Regions from separate parts of the Providencia alcalifaciens genome, predicted to be linked through region 1. Evidence: riboswitches for the same ligand, from Rfam matches in the RefSeq annotation. Region 1 holds a riboswitch; the other holds the start of a gene.
The links. A riboswitch is a leader RNA that binds a small molecule or an ion and turns the genes downstream of it on or off. The one in region 1 is predicted to bind thiamine pyrophosphate.

Region 1 (4,215 bases):
TTAATACCACGGGTTTAGTGGAAAACAGCTGCAATACTTCGCGATATAACTGCTTTTGCTCATCCTCAGATGGGAAACCATTGTGCAGCATAAATGGCAGTTCGGTTCGGTATAGTCCAACACCATCAACACCATCATGAATTTGCTGTTCATAGCGAGGGCTCAATCCGGCATTGAGGCAAATATCCACATGCTCACCGTTTTTGAGCACTGCATCTTGAGAAAGTGAACCTTCCGCTAATCGGCTAAGCACATTTTCTTCTTCAATAATTTGCTGGTATTCCTGAGCAATAAAATTTTCAGGCTCAATAAACACTTCGCCACGGTATCCATCCAAAATCAGATGGCGATTATGTAATAAGGAAGGCTCAATATCCGCCCCCATAATCGCGGGGATCCCCATCGCTCGGATCAAAATCGCAGAGTGAGAGTGCGTTGCACCATCGCGCACAATCACCCCCGCTAATTGCTCAAGTGGTAATTCGGCAAGAACGCTCGCACTCAGCTCATCTGCCACTAAGATAAAACGGTCTGGCCATTGGCTGGTTGGTGTCAGCGAATCATCGAGATGAAATAATAAGCGCTGCCCTAAGGTGCGAAGGTCGGAGCCGCGCTCTCTTAAATAGAGGTCACGTAAACGAGAGAACTGCAAAGCGTAATCTTCAATGACAGTTTTCACTGCCCATTCAGCCACCGCGCCTTGATTGATCGCCGTAAATAATCGTTTTTTCAGTTGGGGATCATTAAGTAAATGGTTATATAGGTCGAAAATAGCCGCGCTTTCTTTAGATGAGCTCGCCATAAACCGCTTACTAATACGACGAAACTCTGCCGCCGCACTTTCCAGCGCTATCACCAAACGCTGACGCTCTTCATCAATATTTAATGTGGTCGCTTGATACACATTGTCTAAAGAAGGCTGGGAGGTATCTTGCCAGCCATAAGCCATCGAAATTCCTTGAGAAACAGGAATAGCTTTGAGGCGATTTTGCCGATATTGCCCGAAAATACCTTTGGTTTGCGCTTGGGATAAAATCACCGCTAACTGCATCGATAGCGTGACCATAAAAGACTCTTCGGTTTCGCTGAATAACCGTTTTTCTCGCTGTTGAACCACAAGTACGCCTAGTAATTGGCGTCGATAAACCACAGGCACACCGAGAAAGGCTTTGAGCTGTTCTTCTTTGAGTTGAGGAAGGTATTTGAATTGCGGGTGTTCGCGAATATCGGCGAGATTCAACATTTCCGATTGCCGACCGACTGCGCCAACAACCCCTTCGTTGAATCCTAAACGAATAGCAATCCCGCTAGGCTTTTTCAGCCCGCGGGTTGCCATTAGGTAATAACATTGGCGAGGATGATCGGCTAAGTAAATCGAGCACACATCGGTACGCATCGCTTTGCACGTCTCATTGACTAAAACTTCAAGAGCTTGAGTCAGACTGGTCGCCATCGCGACCTTTTCAACAATGTCACGTAAACGCGTCAACATAGGCTTACTTAACTCCGCGCCTACGATTATTAAAAACAGGTCGTTGTGGTAATTTCTGTTCCTGCAAAGGCATAACTACGGGAGCGAATTCCTTCATCACACGGCGATAAACTTCGCGCTTAAAAGAGACCACTTGCCTAACAGGATACCAATAACTGACCCACCGCCAGCCGTCAAATTCTGGCGATTTACTGCGCTGCACGTTTATATCGGCGTCATTACATTGGAGTTGAAGTAAAAACCAACGTTGTTTCTGTCCAATACAAACAGGTTTTGTATCCCAACGCACCAAACGCTTAGGTAATTTGTAGCGTAACCAATTACGGGTAGATGCAAGTAACCTTACATCTTTACGCTGTAGTCCGACTTCCTCGTATAACTCACGATACATCGCTTGTTCTGGCGATTCCCCCGGGTTAATCCCACCTTGAGGAAATTGCCAAGAATGCTGACCATAACGGCGAGCCCATAAGACTTGACCTTGCCGATTACAAATTACAATTCCTACATTCGGGCGGTAGCCATCATCATCGATCACTAGACTACCTCAATAACCAAATTTGAAAGATGCCTAATTGTTTCACACATACCCAAACTGGTAAACCTATATCAATACAGTTTGCAGATATGTCTGAAGTAATTACAATAGTCTGCGTCTCAACGGGGTGCCAATTTAGGCTGAGAAATAACCCGTAGAACCTGATCCGGCTAATACCGGCGTAGGGATTTGAGCTACCGCCTACAAATTATTGTACCGGTCCCTCCTCAAATCCTGTGTTTTTTTTATGATTTACGCAGGAATTACAATGACTAAAAAGAAACTCTTTACCTCACTCATTGCTTTAACCACCTTAAGCTTTACCGCATTCGCCTCTGCCGAAAAACCAACGCTGACGGTGTATACCTATGATTCCTTTGCTGCAGAATGGGGCCCTGGTCCACAAATCAAAAAGAATTTCGAAGCTCAATGTGAATGCGAGTTAAAACTGGTTTCACTGGGAGATGGTGTTGCGCTACTGAATCGCCTACGCATGGAAGGGACAAAAAGCAAAGCTGACATTATCTTAGGGTTAGATAACAACTTGCTCGACTCAGCAGAAAAAACTGGCTTATTTGCCCCAGCAGATATCAAAACGGATGCGCTTAAATTACCTATCGAATGGACAAGTAAAACATTCATTCCTTATGATTATGGCTATTTCGCCTTCATCTATGACACCAATAAAATCAAACAGCCACCAAAAAGCATGGATGAACTGCTTGATAGCAAAAATAATTGGAAAATCATTTACCAAGATCCACGCACCAGCACTCCAGGCTTAGGGCTAATGTTATGGGTTGAGAAAATCTACGGCGATAAATCTGCTGATGCATGGAAAAAAATGGCAGCCAAAACACTGACCGTAACCAAAGGTTGGAGTGAATCTTATGGCCTGTTCTTAAAGGGTGAAGGGGATTTTGTACTGAGCTACACCTCCTCGCCGGGTTATCAAATTTTAAATGACAAGAAAGACAACTACGCAGCGGCACTGTTCGATGAAGGGCATTATATGCAAGTCGAAGTGGCGGCAAGATTGAAACACAGCCCGCAGCCAGAGCTGGCAAAACAGTTCTTACAGTTTATGTTAACCCCTGAATTCCAAGGCACATTACCAACCACTAACTGGATGTATCCGGTTATCGATATGCCGTTGCCTGAAGTGTATAACGTGCTACCACTGCCAGCTAAATCCCTGCAATTTAGCGCGGGAGAAGTAGCTAAAGAACGTCAAACGTGGACACGTTTATGGCAAACCGCCGTCAGTCGTTAATCAATTTAACCTTATTACCGGGGGCGATAGCCTCCGGTCTTTTAATCGTCGTTGCCCTGCTCGCTTTTGGGGCGCTGTGGTTTTTCGCACCTGAAATTTCTCTCAGCGAGATAATTGACGATGATTATTTATGGCATGTCATCGGCTTTACATTTTGGCAGGCATTGCTTTCCGCTGTTTTTTCCATTATTCCCGCTATTTTTCTTGCAAGAGCCCTGTATCGCCGGCGATTCTGGGGAAGAACGCTATTGCTCCGCTTGTGTGCAATGACCCTCGTTTTACCTGTTCTAGTCGCCGTTTTCGGCATTTTATCAGTGTATGGACAAACCGGATGGCTGGCAAAACTGTGCCTATGGCTCGGTGTTGACTATCAGTTTTCCCCTTATGGTCTACGTGGCATTTTATTGGCACATATCTTTTTCAATATGCCTCTCGCCACCCGTATGCTATTGCAATCCCTTGAAAATATTGCCATTGAGCAGCGTCAAAGTGCCGCTCAACTGGGGTTCAATGAATGGCAGCAATTTACCCTTTTAGAGTGGCCTTATTTACGCCGTCAGATGTTGCCAACAGGCGCGTTGATTTTCATGCTCTGCTTTGCCAGCTTTGCGACGGTACTGGCTCTGGGTGGCGGTCCTGCAGCGACCACTATCGAACTCGCAATTTACCAAGCACTGAGCTATGACTTTGATTTAGGGCGCGCCACATTGCTTGCGTTGATTCAGTTGGGATGTTGCGTAGGATTAATGCTTATTTGCCAACGCATTAACCATACATTTTCTGTTGGGTTTAGCCACCAAACATCGTGGTTTGATCCCGCCGATAACCTGTTTCGCCGTCTACGTGACTGGCTGGTGATTGCAGCAGCCATTTTATTATTAATTCCGCCGTTATTAGCGGTTATTGTTGATG
Region 2 (4,215 bases), 1.2 Mb from region 1:
AGCAGGCGTTCAATCCATTCAACAGAATCCACAACCGGATACAGACCGAGGCAGTGCTCGGTCGGTGGAAATGGACTATTTGGGAGATTAAGCGTTTTGTTCATCACTCACGACCTCAGCAATCTCAGCCCCATGATAGAGTTCGCTACCGTGAGCACGGAACGCTTCCGACATCTGCTCCATGCCCGCTTCTTTTTGTGCTGCCTCTTTTTGTGCTGCATAGTCACGAACTTCTTGGGAAATCTTCATGGAGCAGAATTTTGGTCCACACATAGAGCAGAAGTGGGCAATTTTCCCTGACGCTTGCGGTAAGGTTTCATCGTGATATTTACGCGCGGTTTCTGGATCGAGGGCAAGGTTAAACTGGTCTTCCCAACGGAACTCAAAACGCGCTTTGGACATGGCGTTATCACGGATTTGCGCCCCCGGATGACCTTTCGCGAGGTCAGCGGCGTGGGCAGCAATCTTGTAGGTGATAAGCCCCTGTTTGACGTCTTCTTTATTTGGCAAACCAAGGTGCTCTTTTGGCGTCACGTAGCACAGCATTGCACAGCCAAACCAGCCAATCATTGCCGCGCCAATGCCGGAAGTGAAGTGGTCATAGCCCGGTGCGATATCGGTGGTTAGAGGGCCTAACGTATAGAATGGGGCTTCGTGGCAGTGCTCTAGCTCTTCGGTCATATTGCGGCGGATCATCTGCATCGGCACATGTCCCGGTCCTTCAATCATCACCTGCACATCGTATTCCCACGCAATTTTGGTCAGCTCGCCTAAAGTATGTAACTCTGAGAATTGCGCTTCATCGTTAGCATCTTGTACGGAGCCTGGGCGTAACCCATCTCCAAGAGACAAGGAAACATCATAAGCGGCACAAATTTCGCAGATTTCACGAAAATGCTCATACAGGAAGTTTTCTTGGTGGTGGGATAAACACCATTTCGCCATGATAGAGCCACCACGAGAGACAATACCGGTTAGTCGTTTAGCGGTCATTGGCACATAGCGCAGTAAAACACCGGCATGGATAGTGAAGTAATCCACCCCTTGCTCGGCTTGCTCTAGCAGAGTATCGCGGAACATTTCCCAAGTGAGGTTTTCAGCAACACCGTTCACTTTTTCGAGGGCTTGGTAGATAGGCACGGTACCAATTGGCACTGGGCTATTACGTAAAATCCATTCGCGGGTTTCGTGAATATAGCGACCCGTGGATAAATCCATCACCGTATCTGCGCCCCAGCGGGTAGACCAAATCAGTTTTTCCACCTCTTCTTCAATGGATGAAGTCACGGAAGAGTTACCAATATTGGCATTCACTTTCACTAAGAAATTGCGTCCGATAATCATCGGCTCAGATTCTGGGTGGTTAATATTGGCAGGGATGATAGCGCGACCCGCCGCCACTTCTTGGCGTACAAATTCCGGCGTAATATTTTCTGGCAAAATAGCGCCGAAGCTTTGCCCTGGATGCTGCTGTCTTAAAACTTCACTGCGAATGCGTTCACGCCCCATATTTTCACGAATGGCGATAAATTCCATTTCAGGGGTCACAATACCTTGGCGAGCATAATGCAACTGAGTGACGCATTTGCCTATTTGCGCTTTCAGTGGTGCAGGGCGGTGATTAAAACGTAAGTGATCTAAGCCTGCATCCGCGAGGCGCTGCTGGGTAAAATTGGAGCTGAGATCCTCGACGGCAACAGTATCAGCACGTTCACTGATCCACGGTGCGCGAATTTTTTTCAATCCTTTGTGAACATTGAGTTCAGAGACAGGGTCGCCGTAAGGGCCTGAAGTGTCATAAACAGGAACGGCTTCGTTATCTTCAAATTTAGGATTATCTTTGTCGCCGCCGATAAGTGTCGGGGAGAGCTGGATTTCACGCATCGGAACTTGGATGTCGTCGCGCGAGCCTTGTAGGTAGATACGTTCAGAGTTAGGGAATGAAACACCGGAAATGGTATTAATAAAGTCTTCTGCGGCGTCACGTTGCTCTTTTCGCGTGCGTGCTGGCGCAGCTTTAGGGGAAATATCGGTACTCGGTATAACTGAATTATTAGCATTATTGGACATAGCAATTTCCTGACATCGTCACAGGCTATACGGCGTAAATCGCCAATAGCGGGTTTATCGAAAGAAAGTTGCTTGTCTGGAGTTCGGAGGAGTAATGGTGTGGCGTTGCGGCTAGTTTTTCGCCAAGAAATGAGCGAAAATTGCGCTGAAGATTACTCTTGTTCCCTTCGCGGGTATTAACCCGATCAGGTTCCGCGGATCCCGAATTAACGGTCTCAGCCTGATGCAAATGCATACTAGGCACTCCGACAAGAGCATTCAGTATAAAGTTTCCCCGTCATTCTTCAAGCGATAAGTGCGTTGGCTTCTCTCGGCCACCCTAGTCACATACTTGTGTATGCTCCTAGGGATATCCTCGCTTGCCGCCTTCTTCTCACTCGAATAATTTAGGGGAAATCAGTGTATTGGGTAAAAATTTAAAAAATAGGAATTAATAATTAAAAATGGGGTTTTACAAACTCCACGAATATTGCGGCCAGTGATTTTCGTTGGCGGCTTGGAGAAGACGCGGGTCGCCGTTGACGATAAATGTCTCATCGGCGAAATGGCACATTGGTAGGTCATTGGCGGAATCGGTGTAGAAATAAATATACGCATCAGTGATTGGCTGGTGGGCGATCCACTGGGTTAAACGCTTAACTTTACCTTCTTTAAAGGTCGGGATACCGTCAATTTCGGTGGTGTAGCAGCCATTTGAATGCTTAATATCAATGCCCATCGTGACATCAGCACCGAGGCGATCCGCTACCTTCTTCACAATAAAAGAGACCGTTGCTGAGATCACAATGATCGGGATCCCTTGCGATCGATATGAGGCAACGGTACTTAATGCGTTAGGGTAAATGCGTGGAATGATAATGGTATCCACAAAATCATCTAACCACTCATCGACTTGCTCAGTTTTAAAGCCGTCAAGGGTCTGCAAACTAAACTTTAAGTAAGTCACCATATCCAAATTGCCCGCATTGTATTGCGCCATCATCTCTTTATCGGCTTCGACAAAACGCGGGTCGGTAATGATCTTTTTATCCCACAGATATTGCGTCCAAAGTACGCTGCTATCGCCACGGATCAGGGTGTCATCGAGATCAAAAATCGCTAATTTGGTTTGTGTAGATAGGTTTTGCATGGGGTTCCTTTCGCTGGCTAGCTTATCGTTGGCTAGCTTAGAGCACGAATTTCATTTTTATTAAACATTAACTCAAGGCGTGTGCCCGGCTCAAATAAACGTTCGGATGAGCGGTTGAGCAAGTCTACGGTCATATCCCCCGCAGGCGTGTTTACGCTATAGCGAATGATATTCCCTAAAAGCTGGTGGTCAAGGATCACGGCATCCACTGGCGCTGAAATATGGTTGCCATACTGGCGTCCCATCTCACGAACATAAATAGATTCTGGGCGAATGGCGAGGGTGCCTTGTAAATTGACGCCTAGCATCCCATTGGCTTTTTCAGCGTCCACCAGATTGTAATGCCCCATAAATCGAGCCACAAATTCAGTGGCAGGCTGAGTATAGATATTTTCCGCGGTATCACTTTGGATAATCGAGCCTTTGTTCATTAAGAAGATGCGGTCAGACATAATCATCGCTTCGTCTTGGTCGTGGGTGACGAAAATGGTGGTGAGCTTCAGCTCTCGCTGGATTTCACGAATTTGCTGGCGTAAGTGCTTACGAATACGGGCATCAAGGGCGGATAACGGCTCATCGAGAAGTAAAATTTGCGGCTTCATCACCAATGCACGGGCAAGGGCGACACGCTGGCGCTGACCACCCGAAAGCTGGTGCGGGTATTGGTGCTCTTTGCCTTGTAATTCCACCATCTCAATGACTTCTGCCACAGCTTTATCACACTCAGCGGCGGGCATCTTGCGCATTTTCAACCCAAACGCGATGTTTTCAGCCACGGTCATATTTGGGAATAAGGCGTAGCTTTGAAATACCATGCCCACGCCGCGCTGTTGAGCTGGTTGTTGGGTGATATTCTGGCGGTTGATATACAGCTCCCCGCTGTCAGGTTGCTCAAGCCCAGCGATACAGCGCAGTAAAGTGGATTTCCCACAGCCGCTTGGCCCCAGTAGAGTAATAAATTCCCCTTGCTCAATCGTAAACTGGATATCGGAGAATACTTGGTTCGGACCAAAGGA

Region 2: it holds a riboswitch for thiamine pyrophosphate, as region 1 does, so the genes downstream of both, thiC (phosphomethylpyrimidine synthase ThiC) here and thiB (thiamine ABC transporter substrate binding subunit) in region 1, are expected to answer to the same signal.

Annotation. Positions count from the first base shown of each region.
Region 1 covers NZ_OU659204.1:3,132,320-3,136,534, forward strand. Annotated here, with positions in the region: gene ptsP (phosphoenolpyruvate--protein phosphotransferase) at 1-1,492, opposite strand, end outside; gene rppH (RNA pyrophosphohydrolase) at 1,497-2,030, opposite strand; TPP riboswitch at 2,144-2,236, shown strand; gene thiB (thiamine ABC transporter substrate binding subunit) at 2,299-3,303, shown strand; gene thiP (thiamine/thiamine pyrophosphate ABC transporter permease ThiP) at 3,279-4,215, shown strand, end outside.
Region 2 covers NZ_OU659204.1:422,649-426,863, forward strand. Annotated here, with positions in the region: gene thiE (thiamine phosphate synthase) at 1-104, opposite strand, end outside; gene thiC (phosphomethylpyrimidine synthase ThiC) at 88-2,070, opposite strand; TPP riboswitch at 2,216-2,328, opposite strand; gene LDO73_RS01880 (HAD family hydrolase) at 2,522-3,199, opposite strand; gene LDO73_RS01885 (ABC transporter ATP-binding protein) at 3,232-4,215, opposite strand, start outside.